3 regions of the Pseudomonas sp. TE3910 genome follow, and region 2 is predicted to be linked to each of the others. Evidence: riboswitches for the same ligand, from Rfam matches in the RefSeq annotation. Region 2 holds a riboswitch; each other region holds the start of a gene.
The links. A riboswitch is a leader RNA that binds a small molecule or an ion and turns the genes downstream of it on or off. The one in region 2 is predicted to bind cobalamin.
Positions count from the first base shown of each region.

Region 1 (7,736 bases), 1.3 Mb from region 2:
GGGCCGTGTGCTGGAGCCATTTGGTGCACGCTTGGTCAGTGCCGAGAAGGACGTACTGACCTACTCGGTCACCGGTAGCAGTGAGCAACTGCGTGCCCAGCTTGGCCTGGCCAGGTTGCAGGAGGTGCCTGCAAGCACGCCGATCGCGACTGCGCCGGTCAGCGCTGATCCGGCGGTTGCCGGTACAAGCGCTGCGTCTGTTCAGCCGTTCAATGGCCTGCGTTTTCGCTGGTAAAGGGAGTTACTGATGACGGGTACGCGCCGCTGGGTGTGGTTGGGCATGGCGTTGCTCTGTGCAGCCCTGGTGTATTGGTTGCACGCGATTCTCTCGCCATTCCTGGTCGGGATCATGCTGGCGTACCTGGCCGACCCGCTGGTTGATCGGCTGGAACGTGCAGGGCTGTCACGCACCTGGGGTGTGGTAGTGGTCTTCAGCCTGTTCGGACTGGTGTTGCTGGCCCTGTTGCTGGTGTTGATTCCCATGCTGGCCAAGCAACTGGTGCGGCTCTATGAGCTGACACCGCAGATGCTGGATTGGTTGCAACACGTAGCATTGCCCTGGGTGCAGGCGCGCCTGGGGCTGGCGGACGGTTTCTGGCGTTTCGACAAGGTCAAGGCCGCGATCAGTGCGCATATGGGGCAAACCAGCGACATCGTCGGTGTGGTGTTGTCTCAGGCGACGGCATCGGGCCTGGCGTTGCTCGGCTGGTTGGCCAACCTGGTCTTGATTCCAGTGGTGGGTTTCTACCTGCTGCGCGATTGGGACCTGATGATGGCCCGGTTGCGCAGCCTGTTGCCGCGTCAGCGTGAGGCCCAAGTGGTCGTGCTGGCTGGCGAGTGTCACGAAGTGCTGGGGGCGTTCGTTCGTGGCCAGTTGCTGGTAATGCTGGCGCTGGGCGTGATCTATGCGGCCGGGTTGATGCTGGTCGGGCTTGAGCTCGGCTTGTTGATCGGTGTGCTGGCCGGGCTGGCCGCCATCGTGCCGTACATGGGGTTTATCATCGGCATTGGCGCGGCAATAGTCGCCGGGCTGTTCCAGTTTGGCGGCGAGTTGTATCCGCTGCTCGGCATTGTCGCCGTGTTCATGATTGGCCAGATGCTCGAAGGGATGGTGTTGACGCCCATGCTGGTCGGCGATCGCATTGGCCTGCACCCGGTGGCGGTGATTTTCGCCATACTTGCCGGCGGTGAGTTGTTCGGCTTTACCGGTGTGTTGCTGGCCTTGCCTGTTGCGGCGGTGATCATGGTTTTGGTGCGGCATGTCCATGACCTTTATAAAGAATCCGATATTTATGCGGGCCAGATCGATCCTGATCTTTAGGCTGATATCAGAAGGCTTGCACTCGCGCCAGGCATCTAATGCAAGCCTTTGATTTTGCTTATGGTCTTCTGCGATTGTGCGAGTGACCTCACGGGTATAAACTTTGCAGACTTTTCAAGAAAGGCCCTTTGCGGCTTCCCAAGCCGCCCAGCCAGCATGAAACCGATCCAGTTGCCCCTGGGTGTGCGTCTACGTGATGACGCCACCTTCATCAACTACTATCCGGGTGCCAACGCCGCAGCATTGGGCTACGTCGAGCGACTCTGCGAAGCCGACGCCGGCTGGACCGAAAGCCTTATCTATCTGTGGGGCAAGCAGGGCGTGGGTCGCACTCACCTGTTGCAAGCGGCCTGCCTGCGTTTTGAGCAGATGGGCGAGCCGGCGGTCTATCTGCCGCTGGCGCAGTTGCTCGACCGTGGCATAGAACTGCTGGATAACCTCGAACAGTACGAACTGGTCTGCCTCGACGACTTGCAGGCCATTGCCGGCAAGCCAGAGTGGGAAGAGGCGATGTTTCACCTGTTCAACCGCCTGCGTGACAGCGGTCGACGGTTGTTGATTGCCGCGTCCAGTTCGCCTCGCGAGCTGCCGATCAAGCTGGCTGACCTCAAGTCGCGCCTGACCATGGCGCTGATCTTCCAGATGCGTGCATTGTCCGATGAAGACAAGCTGCGCGCCCTGCAACTGCGTGCTTCGCGCCGTGGCCTGCACCTGACCGATGAGGTTGGGCACTTCATTCTTACTCGTGGCACCCGCAGCATGAGTGCGCTGTTCGATCTGCTCGAACGCCTCGATCAGGCGTCGCTGCAAGCGCAGCGCAAGCTTACGATCCCCTTTCTAAAGGAGACCCTGGGCTGGTAGCGGCGATCTAGAGCCTCGGCACATAAAAGTCACATTTTTTTCGATTGAATTTGCAAATCGACTCGATAGAGGGCATAGTTTCCCCCTCATTGAACTCTAGACACGGTCGTGCCCATGCTAAATCGCTTCGCACCCCTCGTGCCCCTCGCACTTGTAACCCTGCTTTTTGGCTGCGCGGCGCATAGCCCTGTATCGCAGCAGCAGGAGCAGCAATCCATCGCTGCTCATCACGGTTCGGTCAAATCCTCTGGCACCTCTTCGGTGTTTGATGAAGAACTGGCTACTGAAGAAGAGCTGAGCGAGTTCGGCAGCAGCAAGCCTTACCAGCTGCCTGCGCTGGCCGATAACATTCTTGAGCGCGGTATGTCCCTGATCGGTACACGTTACCGTTTCGGCGGTACTTCCGAGGCCTCGGGCTTCGATTGCAGCGGTTTCATCGGTTATCTGTTCCGTGAAGAAGCTGGCATGAAGCTGCCTCGCTCTACCCGCGAGATGATCAACGTCAAGGCGCCACAGGTTGCGCGTAACAACCTCAAGCCAGGCGATTTGCTGTTCTTCAGCACCAATGGTCGCGGTCGTGTCAGCCACGCCGGTATCTACCTGGGTGACGATCAGTTCATTCACTCCAGCAGCCGTCGCAGCGGTGGTGTGCGAATCGACAGCCTTGGCGATCGCTACTGGAGCAAAACCTTCATCGAAGCCAAGCGCGCGCTGGCAATGGCGGGTCCGACCACCATTTCGCGTAACTGAGCCTCGATCAGGTTTGACACGGCGACGTAGCCCTAGGGTGCGTCGCCGTGCTTGTTTTTAGAAAGCGTCTAATCTTCACTACCACTATTTTCTGGCCAAGTGCCAGCCGGCTTCAGACAGGATGTTCTGACTATGTCGATGATGGCGCGTTTCGCGGTACTTGCCCTGGCAGCCCTGCTGGGCGCCTGCTCAACCCAGGCTCCGGCCCCGCGAGTGGTCGAGCCTGCGGTCATGGCACCGCAAGTCTATTTCTCCCCGGTTGCCGAAGATGTACTGTTCCGCGCCTTGGGCCTGGTGGGTACGCCGTATCGTTGGGGTGGCAACACGCCAGACTCCGGATTCGATTGCAGCGGCCTGATCGGCTATGTTTATCGTGATGCCGCAGGTATTTCCCTGCCGCGTTCTACCCGCGAGATGATCGGCATTCGTGCGCCGAACATCGAACGTAATGCGCTGCAGTCTGGCGATCTGGTGTTTTTTGCCACCAATGGTGGCTCCGAGGTCAGCCATGCCGGTATCTATGTGGGCGAAGGGCGTTTTGTCCATGCGCCTCGTACCGGTGGTACGGTGCGGCTGGACTACCTCGCGAACAGCTATTGGCAAAAGGCTTACCTGAACGCCAAGCGTGTGCTGCAACCGCCGCAGCCGAACCTGGCACGCAACCCCTGATCTGAATCGAGGTGGGCGATGACCGGTCAGACGCTCTACCTCGACGATGCCCTCTATCTCTACCTGCAAGGTGTTTCACTGCGTGAGACGCCGCTGTTGGCGCGTCTGCGTGCTGAAACCCAGGCGTTGCCAGAGGCGCGCTGGCAGGTTGCGCCAGAACAGGGGCAGTTGCTCGCCTTGCTGATACGGTTGATCGGTGCCCGTCGAGTCATCGAGGTGGGTACCTTCACTGGCTACAGCGCCCTGTGCATGGCGCAAGCCATGGATGGGGGGCATCTGCTGTGTTGCGATCTGCCAGGCCATTACAACGCCACGGCACAGCGCTACTGGCAAGAGGCCGGTGTTGCCGAGCGTATCGAGTTGCGCCTGGGGCCGGCGCTGCAAACCCTGGCAACGCTCGATGCAGAAGCCTTCGACTTGATCTTCATTGATGCCGATAAGGCCAATTACCCGCGTTACCTGGAGGAAGCCTTGCGCGTGCTGCGTCCGGGTGGCCTGCTGGTGTTCGACAACACCCTGTGGAGTGGGCGCGTGCTTCAGGTCGTACCGGACAGTGAAGACACCCGTGCAATCCAGGCGCTGAACGCGGCATTGAAGGACGACCTGCGGGTGGATTTGTCGTTGCTGCCGCTGGGGGATGGGCTGACCTTATGCCGCAAGCGCTGAACGTGTCTGTCGTGCCTCGCGCATGGCACGGCGTCAGCAGGTGTTCTGACAGCTTTAATTGACGCTCCCGGCCCAACCCTCTAACCTTCGCGACTTGTTTCAGGTGCTCTGCAGCCGTGGCGGTTGGCAGGGTGAAACAGGGAAGCCGGTGGGCGCTTGCAGCGCGATTCCGGCGCTGCCCCCGCAACGGTAGGTGAGTCAAGGTTACGCAGGGCCACGGGGTCTACGACCCGGGAAGGCGCGTCGCCAGGGTGTGCATGACCCCGCTCACAAGCCCGGAGACCGGCCTGTTACAGCCAACGGCATCACGGAGGGTGATGCGCGGTACGCCGGCCTCTGGCCGCAGCCCTGCGCGTTTTTCGTGTGCTTTGTCCATTCATCTGTCGCGCCGCCCAGTGGCCTTTCCAAACCCCAGCCCGTGCCGGTCGTCGTTGCTGACGATGGCCTGTGGTGCCCGGCCGACAGTTGCCTGCGGAGACTAGCGATGACTGAATCCACCGAGCGTGACGAACGCCACTTGGCGCGCATGCTGCGTAAAAAAGCGGTGATCGACGAGCGTATTGCCAATTCCCCGAACGAGTGCGGCTTGCTGCTGGTATTGAGCGGCAATGGCAAGGGCAAGAGCAGTTCGGCGTTCGGCATGCTTGCCCGCGCCATGGGCCACGGCATGCAGTGCGGCGTGGTGCAGTTCATCAAGGGCCGCAACAGCACCGGAGAAGAACTGTTCTTCCGGCGTTTCCCCGAGCAGGTGCGTTATCACGTGATGGGCGAGGGGTTTACCTGGGAAACCCAGGACCGGCAGCGTGACATTGCCGCGGCTGAAGCCGCCTGGGTGGTGACGCGCGAGTTGCTACAGGATCCGACCATCAGCCTGGTGGTGCTCGATGAACTGAACATCGCACTCAAACATGGCTACCTCGACCTGGAACAGGTGCTCACCGACCTGCAGGCCCGGCCACCGATGCAGCATGTGATCGTTACCGGTCGCGGTGCCAAGCCGGAGCTGATCGAACTGGCCGATACCGTCACTGAGATGGGCATGATCAAGCATGCGTTTCAGGCCGGTATTCGTGCCCAGAAAGGCGTCGAACTATGAGTGAAACCCGGCATTGCCCGGCGGTATTGATTGCGGCGCCGGCGTCCGGTCAGGGCAAGACCACGGTCACTGCGGCGCTGGCGCGGCTGCACCGCAACCAGGGTCGCAAGGTGCGGGTGTTCAAATGTGGCCCGGACTTTCTCGATCCGATGATCCTTGAGCGTGCGAGCGGCGCCCCGGTCTACCAGTTGGACCTGTGGATGATTGGCGCCGAGCAGAGCCGACGCTTGCTGTGGGAAGCAGCGGCTGAAGCCGACGTGATTCTCATCGAGGGCGTCATGGGCCTGTTTGACGGTACGCCATCCAGTGCCGATCTGGCTCGGCACTTTGGTGTGCCGGTGCTGGCGGTGATCGACGGTACAGCCATGGCGCAAACCTTCGGTGCGCTGGCGTTGGGCCTGGCACGCTATCAGCCAGACCTGCCATTTGCTGGCGTACTGGCCAACCGCGTCGGTTCATTGCGCCACGCACAACTGCTGGAGGGTAGCCTCACCGAGGGGCTGCGCTGGTATGGCGGCCTGTCACGGGAAACCGCCATCGAGTTGCCAAGCCGTCACCTGGGGCTGGTTCAGGCCAGTGAACTGAACGACCTCGACCTTCGCCTTGATGCGGCCGCCGCGGCGCTGGGGGGAAGTTGCGAATCGGCGTTGCCACCGAGCGTAGCATTTTCAGCCCCCCAACCGCACACGGTTGAGCCTTTGTTGGCCGGTGTCCGCATCGCAGTGGCCCGTGATGAGGCGTTTGCCTTTACCTATGGCGCCAACCTCGATGTGCTCCGCGACATGGGCGCGCAACTGAGCTTTTTCTCGCCGCTGCATGACGAACAGTTACCGGAGGCCGACAGCCTCTATTTGCCGGGCGGTTACCCTGAACTGCACCATCAGGCCCTGGCGGCCAACAGACCCATGCTGACGGCCATTCGTACCCATCATCAATTGGGCAAGCCGCTGTTGGCCGAGTGCGGTGGCATGCTCTACCTGCTGGATGCCCTCACTGATGTGGCGGGTGAGCGTGCCGAGTTGCTCGGCCTGTTGCCCGGTGAGGCCGTGATGCAAAAGCGCTTGGCGGCGCTGGCGTTGCAAGCGGTGGCATTGCCGGAAGGCACCTTGCGCGGGCACACCTACCACCATTCGTTGACCCAGACCGAGTTGACCCCGATTGCTCGCGGGCAGAGCCCCAATGGTGGGCGTGGAGCCGAAGCGGTCTATCGCTGTGGGCGGCTGACCGCCTCCTATGTGCATTTCTATTTTCCTTCCAACCCCCACGCGTCGGCGGCGCTACTGGCACCATGAGCGAACACGATTTCAGCGCGGACGAACGGGCAGCGGTGTACCGCGTGATTGCCGAGCGCCGTGACATGCGTCACTTCATCGGCGGCAAGGTGGCACCTGAGCTTCTGGCGCGCCTGCTTCAGGCTGCGCACCAGGCCCCCAGCGTTGGCTTGATGCAACCCTGGCGCTTTATCCGTATTACTGACCGCAGCTTGCGTCAGCGTATCCAGGTGGTCGTGGAGCAGGAGCGGGTGCGCACGGCCGAAGCGCTTGGCGAGCGTGCCGACGACTTCATGAAACTCAAGGTCGAAGGCATCAGCGACTGTGCCGAGGTGTTGGTGGCGGCATTGATGGATAAGCGCGAGGGGCATATTTTCGGTCGCCGTACGCTGCCGGAAATGGACCTGGCGTCACTCTCCTGCGCTATCCAGAACCTCTGGTTGGCGGCGCGGGCCGAAGGGCAGGGGATGGGCTGGGTATCGTTGTTCGAGCCACAGGCACTGGCGGATTTGCTGGGGATGCCCGAAGGGGCCAAGCCATTGGCCGTGCTCTGCCTGGGGCCGGTGGCGGCATTTTATCCTGCGCCAATGCTTGAACTGGAAGGCTGGACCAAGGCGCGTCCGCTCGATGACATGCTGTATGAAAACCATTGGGGAGAGCGTTGATGAGTGTGGCTTTGCTGAGCGTGGCCGGTGTGGCGCTGGATGCGCTGCTGGGTGAGCCAAAGCGTCGCCATCCGCTGGTCGCTTTCGGGCGCTTCGCCTCGCGCCTGGAACAGCGTTTCAATGCGGGTGGGCGTGGCTGGCGCAGCCATGGTGTCACGGCCTGGTTTCTTGCTGTGGTACCACTGACCCTGGCGGCTACGCTGTTGTCCTGGTTGCCCTACATCGGATGGGGGGTGGAGATCCTCGCCCTCTATTGTGCCTTGGGGCTGCGCAGTCTCGGCGAGCATGTCATGCCAGTGGCCGATGCCTTGCGCCAAGGCAACCTTGACGAGGCACGGCGTCGGGTCGGTTTTCTGGTCAGTCGCGAGACCCGTGAGCTGGACGAGACGGCCGTCGCCCGGGCGGCTACCGAGTCGGTGTTGGAAAATGGCAGCGAT
Region 1 is NZ_JBWBQN010000001.1:2,178,426-2,186,161, reverse strand. Features, by position in the region: gene ACZ9H3_RS09825 (DUF2066 domain-containing protein) at 1-235, shown strand, start outside; gene ACZ9H3_RS09820 (AI-2E family transporter) at 248-1,321, shown strand; gene hda (DnaA regulatory inactivator Hda) at 1,478-2,182, shown strand; gene ACZ9H3_RS09810 (C40 family peptidase) at 2,297-2,932, shown strand; gene ACZ9H3_RS09805 (C40 family peptidase) at 3,065-3,601, shown strand; gene ACZ9H3_RS09800 (O-methyltransferase) at 3,620-4,267, shown strand; cobalamin riboswitch at 4,352-4,572, shown strand; gene cobO (cob(I)yrinic acid a,c-diamide adenosyltransferase) at 4,752-5,363, shown strand; gene ACZ9H3_RS09790 (cobyrinate a,c-diamide synthase) at 5,360-6,655, shown strand; gene bluB (5,6-dimethylbenzimidazole synthase) at 6,652-7,299, shown strand; gene cbiB (adenosylcobinamide-phosphate synthase CbiB) at 7,299-7,736, shown strand, end outside.
Region 1: another riboswitch for cobalamin. It lies ahead of cobO (cob(I)yrinic acid a,c-diamide adenosyltransferase); the one in region 2 lies ahead of ACZ9H3_RS03975 (CbtB domain-containing protein).

Region 2 (7,736 bases):
GCTGTCAGCAATACCAGACAGCAGGCCAGAAAGGCCAGCCTTGGGCGCTTCATAGCATATTACGGTTGGCCAGATCGACCATTTCGACCAGCGAATTGACCTGTAGCTTCTCCATGATTCGGGTTTTGTAGGTACTGATGGTCTTTGGGCTGAGCTGAATGTCGTCAGCGATGTCTTTGTTGGAGCGGCCTTTGGCGAGCAAGCGCAGCACGACCATTTCTTGAGCGGACAACTCTTCCAGGCGCTGCTTCTCAGTGGTCATCGGGCCGCGCAAGGACATGTCAGGGAAGTAAGAGTAACCGGACACAACCGCTTTCAAGGCCGCCATCAGGGAGTCGGCCGTCTCTTCCTTTTGAACAAAGGCGGAAGCACCTGCATCCAGGCACCTTCGGGCATACAGCTCTGCTGCCTGTCCGGTGTACACCACAATGCGCGGCGGCTGATCCGCTTTCAGCAGACGCTGGATCACACTCAGGCCATCACGGCGTGGCAGCCCAAGGTCAAGAATGACCACGTCGGGTTTGAGCTTTTCAACCAACTGAATAGATTCTGCGCCGTCGCCGCACTCGCCCAGGACCTGGTGCCGCTGCTGTTCCAGCAGCATCTTCAAGCCAATACGAATAGTGGGGTGATCGTCGACGATTAAGACCTTCGCCATGCGCAACTCCTTGTCGTGAATGTGGGCCTTTTCTTGATTCTCTCAGGAAGGCGCGCCAGGCCGTTGTCGGCAAGCAGCGTACGATACGCAGAATAATAGCCAATGAGTATGGAGAGTATAGGAGCGTAGAAAAATATAGGTTGTTTAAGTGAAAAATCCTACGGCCAAAGTAAAGCAAGCCTAACTACGATTGGAAAAACCGAAATCGCGGCCTCATATGAAGACGCGTTTCGGTGTCCTGCAGTTGAGAGGCTACTTGCTCGAGCGGGTTGGACAGCCGTTTTCCTTGACGATGCGTTGTTTCGAAGCTGGGTTGCGCACTAATGCTGCACCAACTCGTGGCGGACGGGCCGTTAGTTGACCGCCACAGTTTGGGCAGAGGCCCTTCAATTCATTGTTGTTGCAGTCTCGACAATAAGTGCATTCGAAGGAGCAGATAAACGCATCCTGGCTGTCGCCAGGCAGATCGGTACCACAGCATTCACAGTTGGGACGCAGTTCAAGCATGGTCGACTCCTTCATACTTAGTGAGTGCGCTGTCGCACACAGGCCGTCTAAGGCCGGTAGAGGTGTGCGTGGCCGGCACGGTACAGCGCCGATTCGGCAAAGGCATCTGCTGCCAGTACCCGTCCTACCAGAATCAATGCAGTACGCCGGAAGCCTTTAGCCTGGACTTGCGTCAGGATATCGTCCAGCGTGCCTTTGACCCAGTCCTGGTCCGGCCAGGTCGCACGGTGCACGACCGCGATTGGGCAGTCCCCGCCATAGTGGGGGCGCAATTCTTCGACAATCTTTGCCAGGTGCTGCACCCCCAAGTGTATGGCAAGCGTGGCCTTGTGTGCGGCCAGGCTGGCCAGTTCCTCGCCAGCGGGCATAGGCGATTTGTCGGCATAGCGCGTGAGGATGACGCTCTGCGAAACCTCTGGCAGGGTCAGCTCGCAACCGAGCAAGGCGGCACTGGCGGCAGCAGCGGTGACACCGGGAATGATCTCGAAGGGAATCGCCAGTTCGCGCAAATGGCGAATCTGCTCACCAATGGCCCCATACAGGCTCGGGTCGCCACTGTGTACCCGGGCTACATCCTGGCCTTTGGCATGGGCTTCACGCATTGCCTCGACAATTTGCGCCAGATGAAGCTCAGCGCTGTTGATCACGGTTTCGGCACTGTGCCCTTCGAGCACGGCAGCGGGCACCAGAGAGCCAGCATAGATAATGACCGGGCAGCGATGAATCAGGCGCTGGCCCTTGACGGTAATCAGCTCCGGGTCGCCGGGGCCGGCACCGATGAAATAGACGGTCATGGGGTGAATCCTGAAGGTAAGGTCGATGCGAGGCGCAGATTATCCGTCAAAGGACGCGCCGCAGGCCAATGCCAGGGTGGCATTAAGGCTGGCATGGCGTGGAACAAGGAGCTGTGCAGGCATTGAGCCGTAGTGCTCGGCCAATGCAAGTGCAGCACTTTCAGCGACGCCGTAACAGCCGCTGTGGGCGAAGGCGGGGAGCGAACGGTGGGTCAGGCGTGATTCAAAGGTGGCTAACTGGGCAGCGCTGAAAAACAGCAGTGGAATGCCGAGTTGAGCGGCGAGGGCATGCAGGCCGGCCTCCTCGCTTTTCAGTTCGATACTGGCAAGGCCAAGCAGGTTATCGTGGCTGAGGCCATGGGCCTGCAGGGTTTGATCCAGTAGATCGCTCAAGGCTGCCACCGAACAGCCTCGGCGACAGCCCAACCCGGCGAATACTCGCAACGGATTGGGCCGTTCAGGCATTACGCCTGGCTCTGGCGACGGTAGAGCCAACTGCTGATCAAGCCCAATGCCAGCCAGAAGGCAGCGTTGGTCAGCAGTGAGGCGAGTTTGAATTCGGCCTCCAGTGCTTCCGGAGCCAAGGCCTCATGCGCGTCTGGCTGTGGTGCACCGATTACATGAGGGATGACCAGCAGTACGGCGCCCAGTAACTTGAGCAAACCGTTGTTGGCGAATGCAATAAGCCCTAAGCCAATGGCGGTGGCCGCTGCAGTACCGATCCACCAGAATTGGCGTTGCGCCAGATCGGCCGCGGCCGTTCCTGGCAACTCCGCTGGCAAGCCCAGCGTGGGCGCCAGGCAGAACACCGCAAAGCCTGCCAGGCCCCACAGTACGCCTGCGACCCAACCTCCAGGCGCACGCAAGGTATACAGCCCCGCCAGTACCAGGGCAAAACCGAAGGCCACTACCAGGTTGCTACCGGTCGTGGACAGCAGCCGTTGCCAGCCGTCTTCGGGGGCCCAGGCTTGCGCATCGTGATGATGTTCGGCGGTACCCGCATCATGGCTGTGGGTTTCGACTGCAGGCGCTGCACTCTCGTAGGCTTCCGCCTTGATAATCAGCGGGGTGACCCACAGGCTTTGCAGCAAGGTCAGCAGCAGGGCTGCGAGCAGGCCGGTGAAGCCGGCCGTGCGGGCAATGTGCTTGATCATGGCGCTGTCCCTTAGTGGCAAGGAAACGCGGCGCTGTGACGGGTGTCATGGGCAGCGTTGTGAACCGCCTCGATGTGCGAAAAACCCGCGAAGTAAACCAGGCACAAGCCCAGCAGCGATGCGCCGATAGCGACGACCAGGCGCTGGCTGCGAGTGGTACTGATGGCGGCGGAGTGGCTGTGGGCGGTTGTGACGGGCATGGTGCTTTCCTCTGAGGGGTTATCAGCAGCAGGCATGCGCAAGAAACCCATGGGCGGACTCACCCAGAGGTTGCAACAGCGCCCGCCCACCGCGGGTTTGTCAATTCTGTACTGGGCCGGTCTCCGGGCTTGCGAGGGCTGACACTGTGCTCAGCCTGGAGCGTCACCTTCCCATGCCGCGTTGCTGGCACAGTGGTCTAGACGCTTTCCTCGCTTACCGTTGCGGGGGCAGCACCGGAATTGTCGCGCGTAACTCAGGCCGCGACGCACCGGTTTCCCGTTTCACCTCGTTAAAGGCACCCAAACGAAGGCGGTAGCAAATCACGGGCGCAGGTGCGCGTCAATCACAACGACGGTTGACCGACCCTGAACGACTGCGTAGCCTTGCCGTTTCGAGGTTCTCCGGTCAGCCCGGAGCTAAGACGGGAACGCGGTTTAAGCCGCGGCTGCCCCCGCAACTGTAAGCGTTGCAAAGCCTGGCATTGCCACTGCGTAGTTTTGCGGGAAGGCGCCGGTGCCGCTGGTATGTTCGCCAGCACGACGCAAGCCAGGAGACCTGCCTCGGACAGTTTCCGACATTCAACCGGGCGGGGTGATCCGGTAGCGAACGCGCACGGGCACATGACCCCCGTGGTTTTCGTCGTGCCCGCCCGCCATTGCTGCCAAGGGCAACGACATGAAAACACTGGCAAAACTCCCCGTTACCATCGTCACCGGCTTTCTCGGCTCGGGCAAAACCACGCTGTTGCGGCATATGCTCGACAATGCGCAGGGGCGCCGTATTGCAGTCATCGTCAATGAGTTTGGCGAGCTGGGCATCGACGGTGAAATCCTCAAGCAATGCAGCATCGGCTGTACGGAAGAAGAGGCCAGCGGTCGGGTGTACGAGCTTGCCAACGGCTGCTTGTGCTGCACCGTGCAGGAAGAGTTCTTCCCGGTCATGCGCGAGCTGGTGGCACGTCGTGGCGACCTGGACCATATCCTCATCGAAACCAGTGGCCTGGCCCTGCCAAAGCCTCTGGTACAAGCCTTCCAGTGGCCGGAAATCCGTAACGCCTGCACGGTCGATGCGGTCATTACCGTGGTCGACAGCCCGGCCGTGGCTGCCGGTACGTTTGCGGCGTATCCGGACCAGGTGGATGCCCAGCGTAAACTCGACCCGAACCTGGACCACGAGTCCCCGCTGCATGAACTGTTTGCCGACCAACTGGCCAGTGCCGATCTGGTGGTACTGAACAAGGCCGACCTGATCGAGGCGCATGCCTTGGCAGCGGTACGCGCCGAAGTGGCCGAAGAGCTGCCACCCGCGGTCAAAGTTGTCGAGGCCAGCAGTGGCCGTCTACCGCTTGAAGTCTTGCTCGGATTGGCAGCGGAATCGGAAGCGCACATTGACGGTCGTCGCACTCACCATGACAGCCATCACGATGGCGAAGACCATGATGATCATGACCACGACGCTTTCGACTCCATTTCGATTGAACTGCCCGAATCCGACGAGAGCTTGCTGCTTGATGCCTTGACCCAACTGGTCGTACGTCACGGCATCCTCCGCGCCAAAGGCTTTGCAGCCATTCCGGGCAAGCCGATGCGCCTGCTGATCCAGGGTGTCGGTACGCGTTTCGACAAGCACTTCGATCGTGCCTGGCGCGCAGACGAGCCGCGCAGTACCCGTCTGGTACTGATCGGCCAGGCGCTGGATGGCGCGACACTGGAAGCTGAACTGCGTACAGCGCTGGGCGCCTGACCCATGCACCTGCTGCGGACCCAGCCCGGCGGCTTTGTGCCGGATGACAGTATTGCCGACTTGGGCCAGACACCCGCCGAGCTGGTTATTCTCTGCAGCGGTGATTCGCACCTGGCACTGCTGGCCGAAACAGCCCGGCAACTGCCGGAGGATTATCCCAGCCTGCGTCTGGCCAACCCGATGCAGGTGCAGAACCATGCGTCGGTAGACCTGTATGTTGATCAGGTGCTGCGCCATGCCAAGGTCATTTTGCTGTCGCTGCACGGTGGCATTGGGTATTGGCGTTATGGCGTCGAGCAGTTGGTGGCATTGGCTGCCCAAGGCGTGCAGTTGATCCTGGTGCCGGGTGATGACCGTCCGGATCCGGAGTTGAGCAGCCTTGGCAACGTGCCGGCGGCAGACGCGGAGCGGCTCTGGCACTTTCTGCGGCAGGGCGGCAAGGCCAACGCGCTGAACCTCTTCAAATGCATGGCCAATCAATGGCTCGGACGTGACTACACCTGGGATGTGCCCCAGCAACTGCCGCGCACGCTGGTGTATCACCCGCAGCGCGAGGCGGCGGTACTGGACGACTGGTTCGCTGACTGGGTAGCCAGTCAGCCTGTGGTTCCTGTCCTGTTCTACCGCTCGCATCTGCAAGCGGCCAATACAGCCTTCATCGATGTGTTCTGCGAGCGCATCCGCGCCGCAGGGCTCAACCCGCTGCCCATCGCGGTGGCGAGCCTCAAGGAAGCCGAGTGCCTGGCCCAAGTGGAAGCCTGGCTGGATCAGGTCGAGGCCGCGCTGGTCATCAATACAACCGGGTTTGCCCAGTCCAGCCCGCAGAAGCCTCACCTTCGGCCATTTCGCCGCAATATTCCGGTGCTTCAGGCCATTTGCGCCCAAGACAACGAACCCGGTTGGCAGGCCAGCGAGCAGGGCTTGGGCGCACGTGATCTGGCGATGCACATTGCCTTGCCGGAGCTCGATGGGCGCATCATCACCCGCCCGATCAGTTTCAAGGACCTGGCGTGGCGCAGTGAGCGCAGCCAGTCGGATGTTGTCTGTTACCGTGCACAGCCGGAGCGTATGGACTTCGTTGCAGAGCTCGCACGCCGCTGGTGTGAACTGGCGCAACTGCCCAATGCCCAGAAGCGTGTGGCCCTGGTGCTTGCCAACTACCCGACCCGTGACGGGCGAATTGGCAACGGGGTAGGGTTGGACACCCCGGCTGCAGCGCTGAACATTCTACGGGCACTTCAGGGGCAGGGGTATCCGGTTGGCGCCTTGCCGGACACCGGCACGGCATTGATCCAGGCCCTGCTCGGCGGTGTCAGTAACGATCTGGAAAGCCTCGATCAGCGCCCTTGTGCACAAAGCATGGCGCAGGAGGACTACCTCGCCGCATTCGCCGCGTTACCGGCGGCCAACCAGGCTGCCGTGCGGGAGCGCTGGGGTGAACCTGAGCAGGACCCGATGTTCCGCAGTGGGCGGATGATGATCGCCGGCCTGCGTTTTGGCCTGACCTTCGTCGGCATTCAGCCTGCGCGTGGTTACCAGCTGGACGCCAGTGCGGTTTACCACGACCCCGATCTGGTGCCGCCTCATGGTTATCTGGCCTTCTACTTCTGGTTGCGTCATGGCTTTGCCGCCGATGCACTGATTCATGTCGGCAAGCACGGCAATCTGGAGTGGTTGCCAGGCAAGGGTGTCGGTCTTTCAGCGCAGTGCTGGCCTGATGCACTGCTGGGCCCGTTGCCAAACATCTATCCGTTCATCGTCAATGACCCGGGTGAAGGCGCCCAGGCCAAGCGCCGGACTCAGGCGGTGATCATCGATCACCTGATGCCGCCCTTGACCCGTGCCGAAACCTACGGCCCGTTGCGCGACCTGGAATTGCTCGCTGACGAGTATTACGAAGCTCAACTGCTCGACCCACGCCGAGCCACTGAGTTGCAGCGCGATATCCTCGCGCTGGTCCGTGACAACCATATCGATCGCGAACTGCAGTTGGAAAACAGCCTGGATGACGCCGCCGTCTGGTTGCCAAGGCTGGACACCTACCTGTGCGACCTCAAGGAGTCGCAGATTCGTGACGGCCTGCATGTGTTCGGAGAATCGCCCCAGGGCCGCCTGCGCCTGGACACCTTGCAGGCATTGCTGCGGGTAGAGCGGGGCGATGGCCGTGGTCAGCATGCCAGCTTGCCAAGGGCACTGGCCAAGGCATTTGCCCTGGGCGTCGATCCGCTGGATTGCGATTTGGGGGCTGCCTGGCAAGGCCCGTGTCCGCACCGGCTGAACGAGGTAAGTGCCGACCCTTGGCGTACGGCGGGTGACACCCGTGAGCGACTGGAACTGTACGCACTGCGCTTGATCGAGCAGGCCTTGGACGGCGTCGCGAACTTGCCGGAAGAACCCTCCTGGAACGATGTCCGGGCGATTCTCGAGGCGCTGGTACAAACCGTCGCACCGCAGCTGGATGCCTGTGGGCCGGCAGAAATGCAGGGCCTGCTCGATGCGCTGAATGGGCGATTCGTGCCGGCCGGCCCGAGCGGCGCACCGAGCCGGGGGCGGCTCGACGTACTGCCAACCGGCCGTAACTTCTATACCGTGGACGTGCGCAACCTACCGACCACGACTGCCTGGCGCCTGGGCTTTGCCTCGGCCAACCTGATACTGGAGCGCCACCTGCAGGACCAC
Region 2 is NZ_JBWBQN010000001.1:875,723-883,458, forward strand. Features, by position in the region: gene ACZ9H3_RS03945 (transporter substrate-binding domain-containing protein) at 1-53, opposite strand, end outside; gene ACZ9H3_RS03950 (response regulator transcription factor) at 50-658, opposite strand; gene ACZ9H3_RS03955 (DUF1272 domain-containing protein) at 911-1,165, opposite strand; gene cobM (precorrin-4 C(11)-methyltransferase) at 1,213-1,959, opposite strand; gene ACZ9H3_RS03965 (cobalamin biosynthesis protein) at 1,999-2,424, opposite strand; gene ACZ9H3_RS03970 (CbtA family protein) at 2,424-3,113, opposite strand; gene ACZ9H3_RS03975 (CbtB domain-containing protein) at 3,125-3,313, opposite strand; cobalamin riboswitch at 3,411-3,632, opposite strand; cobalamin riboswitch at 3,692-3,891, shown strand; gene cobW (cobalamin biosynthesis protein CobW) at 3,990-5,057, shown strand; gene cobN (cobaltochelatase subunit CobN) at 5,061-7,736, shown strand, end outside.

Region 3 (7,736 bases), 540 kb from region 2:
TGCTTGAAGACAACCTGGGGGTGCGGTTGTTGCACCGCACCACCCGGCGTGTGTCGGTGAGTGAAGAGGGCGAGCGCGTCTACCGCTGGGCGCTGCATATCTTTGATGCGGTGCAGCGCATGGGCGACGACATCAGTGCCCAGCACCGCGAGCCGGTAGGGCAACTGCGCATTGCCAGCAGCCTGGGGCTGGGCAGGCGTTTCGTTGCCCCGGCCTTGTCGGAACTGGCCGAACGTTACCCGAAGCTGGATATCCGGCTGGACGTGCATGACCGCCTGGTTGACTTGATCGACGAAGGGGTCGACCTGGATATCCGCGTGGGCAACACCATCGCCCCGAACCTGATCGCCAAGCCACTGGCGAAGAACCGCCGTGTGCTCTGTGCCTCCCCAGACTATCTCGAACGTTGTGGCACGCCGCGAACCCTGGCGGAACTGGCCAGCCATGACTGCCTGGTGATCAAGGAACGTGACCACCCGTTCGGGATCTGGCAATTGGAAGGCCAGCAGGGTGAGGAGAGCGTGCGAGTGACTGGCACATTGTCGACCAACCATGGCGAAGTGGCCCACCAGTGGTGCCTGGATGGTCGCGGGATACTGCTGCGCTCCTGGTGGGACTTGCACGACAGCCTGGCGGCAGGGCGGTTGGTGCAGGTGCTCAGCGAGTACCACCAGCCGGCGGATATCTGGGCGGTGTACGCTTCGCCGCTGGCCAGTTCGGCGAAGGTTCGCGTTGCGGTGGAGTTCTTCCGTCAGTACTTTGCCGAACGCTACACCTTGCCTGGGTAGTCATTGTGTTCTCACGCCCTGTGCGCGGCTTCTGGATCGCCAGCAAAGCTGGCTTACCTATCGGCGCCGTAGCAGGGCGATGAAGAACACCCCGCCAATCGCTGCCGTGGCGATGCCGATGGGCAAGTCTTGCGGGGCGATCAGGGTGCGGGCGGCAACGTCCACCCAGACCAGAAACAAACCGCCGAGCAAGGCGCTGACCGGCAGCAGTCGCCGGTGTTCGGCGCCCACCAGGCGCCGGGCCAGGTGCGGCAGCATCAACCCGACAAAACCAATCGCCCCGGACAACGCCACCAGCACCCCGGTCAGCAATGCCGTGCAGACGAATACCTGCACGCGTACCGCCTGGACATTGAACCCCAGGCTCACGGCTGTGTGTTCTCCGCTCATCAATGCATTCAAGCCACGGGCCAGGGCCAGCAAGGCGAGCAGGCCGAGCAGCAAGCACAGTGCCGGCAGCCAGAGCATCTCCCAACGTGCCAGGCCAAGCCCGCCGAGCATCCAGAACATCACCGAATTGCTGGCGTGTTGGTCGCCGGTGTACAGCAGCAGGTTGACCAGTGCCATCAGCACGAACGACACCGCCACCCCGGCCAGCAACAACCGTTCGCTGCTCATTCGGCCTTGTTGATTGGCTACCGCCAGCACTAGGGCCATGCTGCCCAAGGCGCCGATGAAGGCGGCCAGCGGCAGGCTGAACACCCCGGCAAAATCGCCGAGGAACAGCACCACCAGTACTGCGCCCAGCGCCGCACCGGAGCTGACCCCCAGCAGGTGCGGGTCGGCCAGCGGGTTGCGAGTCACGGCTTGCAGGGCGGTACCGACCAGGGCCAGGCCGGCGCCAACCAGTGCGCCCAGCACCACCCGTGGTGCACGAATCAGCCAGACGATGCGTGACTGGCCCTGCGTCCAGTCACCGCCACCGCGTAGCCCCAACTGCTCGCCAACAATCCCCCAGACGTACGCCAACGGTACGCTCGCCGAGCCAAAGGCCAGCGCCGTCAGGCACGACACCAGCAGCACGCCCAGTAACCCAAGCACCAATAGGCGGTACGCCGCCACGCTACGTATCTGCATCACTGACCTGCCCGCGCCACGGTCTGCGGATGCAGGGCGTTGGCGATAGTTTCGATGGCCTCGGCGTTGTCCACGGACGGCGTCACCGCCACATAGGGCAGCACGATAAAGCGTTGCGTGCGGATTGCACTCACGCCCTGCAGGGCCGGGTGCTGCAGCAGGAAATCACGCTTCTGTTGCCAGGTGCGTGGGCCATAGTCGACGATCAGGATGACCTCGGGGTCTCGCTCGACCACACTTTCCCAGTTGACCTGGGTCCAGCTGGCGGCGATGTCATCCATCACGTTGTGGCCACCTGCCGTCGTCAATAGCGCCTGCGGAATACCCAGGCGCCCAGAGGTCATGGGGCGGTCTTCGCCGCTGTCATAGAGGAATACGCGCGGCGTTTCGTCCGTTGTCGCCAGCCGCACCTGAACCCGGGCGATACGTTGGCGCAGGTCGTTGATCAACGCCTCGGCGCGGGCTTCGACCGAGAAGATTCGCCCGAGATTGCCCAGGTCACGGTACAGGTCGTCAAGGCTGGCCTCGCGTTGCGGCATGATCCGCGAGCAGGACTCGCTCAGTTCATAGACCTTGATCCCCAGCGGTTCAAGGCTGGCCGGGGTGAGCGGGCCGCCAATCCGCATGCCATAGCCCCAACCGGCGAAAAAGAAGTCGGCACCCGCGTCCAGCAGGTTCTCTTCGCTGGCGTAGTGGCTGGCGAGTTCCGGTACGCCCTCGAGGGCCGTGCTGAGCCTCGGGTCGAGGGTTTTCCAGCCGCTGACGCCGGTGTAGCCGACCATGCGTTCGCGCAGGCCGAGGGCAAGTAACATCCCGGTCAGGTTGATGTCATGGCTGACCACGTGCTGCGGCGCCTGCTCGAACGTGACCTGGCGGTTGCAGCTCTGCACACTCAGCGGGTAATGGCTGGCCTGGGCCGAGAGGGCCGGCAGCAGCGCAAGCCAGGCGAGGTAGGGAAGCGCTCGTTTCATGGTTCGGTGATCCAGGTAATGCGCGGGTAGCCGGCCAGTGGATGGGTGTCGACCAGTGCATGCACACCGAATACCTGGTGCAGGCGTTCGGCCGTCAACACCTCGGCCGGTGTGCCGCTGGCGACAATGCAGCCGTTGTCGATGACGTAAAGGCGGTCGCAGAATGCCGCAGCCAGGTTCAGGTCGTGGAAACTGGCCAGGGTGCTCAAGCCCAGGCGGCGCAAGTGGCCCAGCAGTTCCAGTTGGTAGCGTGGGTCGAGGTGGTTGGTCGGCTCGTCGAGTATCAGCAGTTGCGGTTGCTGCACCAGTGCACGGGCCAGCAGCACGCGCTGTTTTTCGCCACCGGAAAGGGTGGCGAAATCGTGTTGATCAAGGTTGCCCAGGCCAACCGCGCCGAGGGTCTGTGCGATCAGCTGGCGGTCTGCCTGGTTGTCGCCGGCAAACATCCCCTGGTGGGGCGTGCGGCCCATGGCCACGACGTCAGCCACGGTAAGGCCGAACGCCTGGGGAAACTCCTGCAGCACGACGGCAATGCGTTGTGCGCTCCAGCGCGGGCGCTGTTGCCAGAGGTCAGTGCCGTCCAGGCTGACGTGCCCGGCCAAGGGCGGGTTGAAGCGGTAGGCGCAGCGCAACAGGCTGGTCTTGCCACTACCATTGGGGCCGATCAGACCGACGAACTCACCGGCCGCCACGTGCAGGTCGATACCGTGCAGCAACCAGTGCTGGCGACGCTCGAGTGCTGCCGGCGTCCAGCGCAGTTGTTGGATATTCAATGCGGTCATGAGCGGCGGTTCCTTGTGCCTTAGAAACGGTAATCGAGGGTGGCGAAGTACGAGCGCGGCGCCCCCATCAGCCATTGCTCAGCGCTATGGGCCGTGACGGCATAGCGGCGGTCGAGCAGGTTATTCAGTTGCAGGCCCAAACGCACCTCCGGCAGCAGTTGCCAGCCGAGATTCCCATCGATCACGGTGTAGCCCGGTACCGTTGCGGTGTTGGCGGTATCGGCATAGCGCGCATCAACGTAACGCAAGCCCAGCCCGGCATCGAGGTTGTTGCGCAAGGCCTTGCTGAGCCAGAGGTTGGCGGTGCGCCGTGGTACACCGATCGGGCGGTTGCCCGAGCGGGACACGATATTACCGGCCACCACCTCGTCGAAGTCATCATACGCGGCACGCACCAGCGAGGCGTTTGCCGAGACGTGCCACTGCTGCGCAAGGGCCAGCTCCAGGGTCGCCTCCAGGCCTTCGGAAGACTGCTGGCCGACTTGCTGGGTGAGTCGCGTGTGGCTGTCGGTGACCACCGGCAGCTTCTTTTTCACGATCTGATAAGCCGCCAGCGTCCACTCGCCACGGCCGTTCCAGAACTGCTGCTTGAGGCCGAGTTCGGTTTGCTTCGACTCGGTCAGGTCCATCTGCTGTGCAGCCGGGCTGAGGCTGATCAGGTCGCCAACCCCGTCTTCACTGGTGGAGTACTGGCCGTACAGCGACAGCTGATCGGTGACTGCATACACCAGCCCGGCACGCCAGTTGCCGCCGTCGAGGCTGCGGTCGCTGCGCGTGCCGTCGACCCGGTTGTCTCGGTCGATATGGTTCTGGTCGCGGCGAATTCCGGTGACCAACGACCAGCGCTCTGACAATTGCGTGCGGTTTTCCGCGAACAGGGCAAAGGTCTGGGTGGTGCTGTGAGTTTGTGGGCGGGTGGGGTCCTGGCTGCTGAAGTATCCCGGGGCCGGCTGCCACGGGTCGATGTAGTCGCCGCCGTTGTCGGTGTACGGCGAATTGCTGTCGACGTCGAAACGAATCCGGTTGTATTCGGCACCGACCACGGTCTTGCTCGTCAGGCCGAACAACGTATGGTCGAGAGAGAAGCTCTGGCGGTCGCCGATTTGCTCCTGGTCATGCTTGATGTGCAGGTAGCTCTGGCGCAGCAGTTGGTCGCGGCTGCTGTCCCAGCTGTAGTCCTCGGCATTGCGCCAGTGCCGGCGGCTCTTGATGTAATAGAGCTGGTTGCTGGCCGTCAGGCTCTCGTTGATCGACCAGTCGCTGTTCAGTCGCGTCCATTCATCGTGGTAACGCTGTACCGCGTCATGGAGGTTGTAGTTCTTTTTGCGCAGGCTGTCGCGGTAGTGGCCGTCGATCAGCGGAGTACCGAAGTCGTTCATCGGCTCACTGTCGCCACGCTCATGGGCCAGGGTGAAGCTCAGGTCATCACTGGCATCCCAACGCAGCGCGGCACTGCCGGCGAGGTTTTCCGAGTCGCCGCGATCAATCCAGCCGTTGCTCTGCTCACGGTTGAGGGTGAGCCGGTAGCTCAGCCGCTCGTTTAACGAACCACCGCTGTCCAGGCCCAATTGCTGGCGGTCATACGAGCCATAGCCCAGGCGCAGATGGTTACGGATCTCGCCGATGAAGGGCTTCTTCGGGATCACGTTGATCACGGCCCCGGTTGCCCCTTCGCCATACAGCACCGAGGCCGGGCCACGAATGATATCGATGCGCTCGACCATCCACGGGTCTACCGGGAAGCTCTGGGTGCCTGCACCGGTGTACAAGCGCGAGCCGTCGAACAGGGTCATCACCGAGCTGTGACCGCTGAAGCCTCGGGCAGAAAGGGCTGTGTTGCCGTTGCCCGGGGTGCCCACAGAGGTGATGCCCGGCGAGCGACTGACCGCGTCCTGCACACTGCGGTTGTTGCGCCCGTCGATGGCCTCGGCATCGAGGCTGCTGGTGCTGGCAGGCGTCTCCAGCGCACTGAGGTTCAGTCGGGAGCCGGTCGGCAGTGGTGTTGCCAGAGTGATGGCTTCGTGTTCGCTATCATGATCGCCCGTGATGGCTGTCGAGGGCAGGGCGAGGATGCGCTCGGTATCATCGGTGGCCAGTGTCGGCAGTGAAAGCGAGAGGCAAGCAGAGGACACAAGTGTGTGAAACAGGTAATTGCGGGACATGTCGTTCCAGGCTGAAACAGGAATGAATGAATCCCGGGGGAATAACGCATAGAGGCATGACGAGCACGCAGGCGCCCGCCAACCGGCCTGCGCCCGCCCACCGCGGGGTTGCCAAACAAGGCTTCAGGCCGGTCTCCGGGCTTGCGAGGGTCATGAGGCCTTCACCTTCCCATGCCGTGGCACAGTGGTCTGTCGAAGGCCTCGCTCGCTTACCGTTGCGGGGGCAGCGCCGGACTGGTCAAAGAGACGCACCGGCTTCCCGTTTCACCCTGCGCACGGCGGCGCAGGACACCTGAAACTGGCGCGCATCTGAACATCGAACGCCAGCTCAGTCAATCACTTAGCCGCGTTGCGCGGCAGCAGCGGCGGGTGTTGTCGTGCTCGATTTGCGCACCAGGCTGATCATCAGGACGATGCCGGCAACCGCTGCGGTCATCAGGGTTTCATAGCGATATGCGGCGCTGAACAACATGTAGCCGAGCACGCTGCAGATCAAGGCGATGACGAACCAGGTCAGCCATGGGAACAGCCACATCCGAAACACCGGGGTCTGGCCTTTCTGCTCCAGCTGCTTACGCATGCGCAGTTGTGACACCGCGATCACCAGGTACACCAGCAGGGCGATGGCGCCGGTGGTCGAGAGCAGGAAGCCAAAGACCTTGCCCGGCAACAGGTAGTTGATCAGGCAGCCGACGAAGCCTGCCAGGGTGGACATCAGCACGGCCACGGTCGGCACGCCGCTGCGCGAAATATAGCGTGTTGCAGTCGGTGCTTCGCCGCGTGCGCCCAGCGAGTAAAGCATGCGTGATGCGGTGTACAGGCCCGAGTTCATGCAACTGGTCACGGCGACGAACACCACCAGGTCAACGATCAGTTTCGCGCCTGGCACATTGAGCACTTCCAGTGCGCGCTGGAACGAGCCGACTTGCAGCAGCCGTGGATCGTTCCAGGCAACCAGCGAGACGATGAAGAAAATCGAGAAGATGTAGAAGATCGCAATACGGTAGATCACCAGGTTGGTGGCGCGGCGGATCTTCTCTTTGGGGTTCTCGGTTTCGTCGGCGGCGATGGTGACGATTTCGGCGCCGAAGAACGAGAAGATGGTCACCAGAATGCCGCCCAGCACCGCACCAAAGCCATTCGGCATGAAGCCGCCATTGCTCAGCAGTTGGCCGACCCCCGAGACTTCAGCCAGCGGCCAGTAGCCCAGTACGGCCGCGCTGCACACGCCGATGAAGGCCAGGATGGCGATGATCTTGATCAGGGCGAACCAGTACTCGAAGGTGCCGAAATTGCGCACGCTGATCAGGTTGGTGGCCGACAGGGTGACCATGATCAGGAAGGTGAAGGCCCAGGACGGGATGGCGGGGTACCAGGCATGCAGGATGTCGGCACCGGCGATGGCTTCTACCGGGATGATCAACACCCAGAACCACCAGTACAGCCAACCGATGGTGAAACCGGCCCAAGGGCCGATGGCCTCGCCGGCGTAGGTGGAAAACGAACCGCTGTTCGGGTTTGCAACGGCCATTTCGCCGAGCATGCGCATGACCAACAGCACCAGCAAACCGGTCAGTGCGTAGGAGATCAGGATGGCCGGGCCTGCGGTGGCGATGGCGTTGGAGGAGCCGATGAATAGACCCGCACCGATAATGCCTGCGATGGAGATCATCGAGACCTGGCGTGTGGTCAGGCCATGCTTGAGCGAGCGTTGCCCGCGGTTGTTATTGTTTGAACTCATGCATCAACCCTCGGTTCAGCAGCCCCCTGGCTCACAGGTCCGTTCGGGGTGAGCCGGCGCTGAACAATCGTTAGTAAGGAAACCTTCCGTGTCGGTACTGCGTCCTGCTCCTGGTAATTGATCCAGATCAGTATTGGTCGACGAACGGGGCTTCAACAAACGAGCAATACTCAGAACATCATTCCTTGGGGGAATTCAATGTGTGCCTGGGACGA
Region 3 is NZ_JBWBQN010000001.1:1,417,954-1,425,689, reverse strand. Features, by position in the region: gene ACZ9H3_RS06260 (LysR substrate-binding domain-containing protein) at 1-788, shown strand, start outside; gene ACZ9H3_RS06255 (FecCD family ABC transporter permease) at 846-1,865, opposite strand; gene ACZ9H3_RS06250 (ABC transporter substrate-binding protein) at 1,865-2,836, opposite strand; gene ACZ9H3_RS06245 (ABC transporter ATP-binding protein) at 2,833-3,618, opposite strand; partial or broken gene ACZ9H3_RS06240 (TonB-dependent receptor) at 3,639-5,830, opposite strand; cobalamin riboswitch at 5,890-6,090, opposite strand; gene ACZ9H3_RS06235 (amino acid permease) at 6,121-7,521, opposite strand.
Region 3: another riboswitch for cobalamin. It lies ahead of ACZ9H3_RS06240 (TonB-dependent receptor); the one in region 2 lies ahead of ACZ9H3_RS03975 (CbtB domain-containing protein).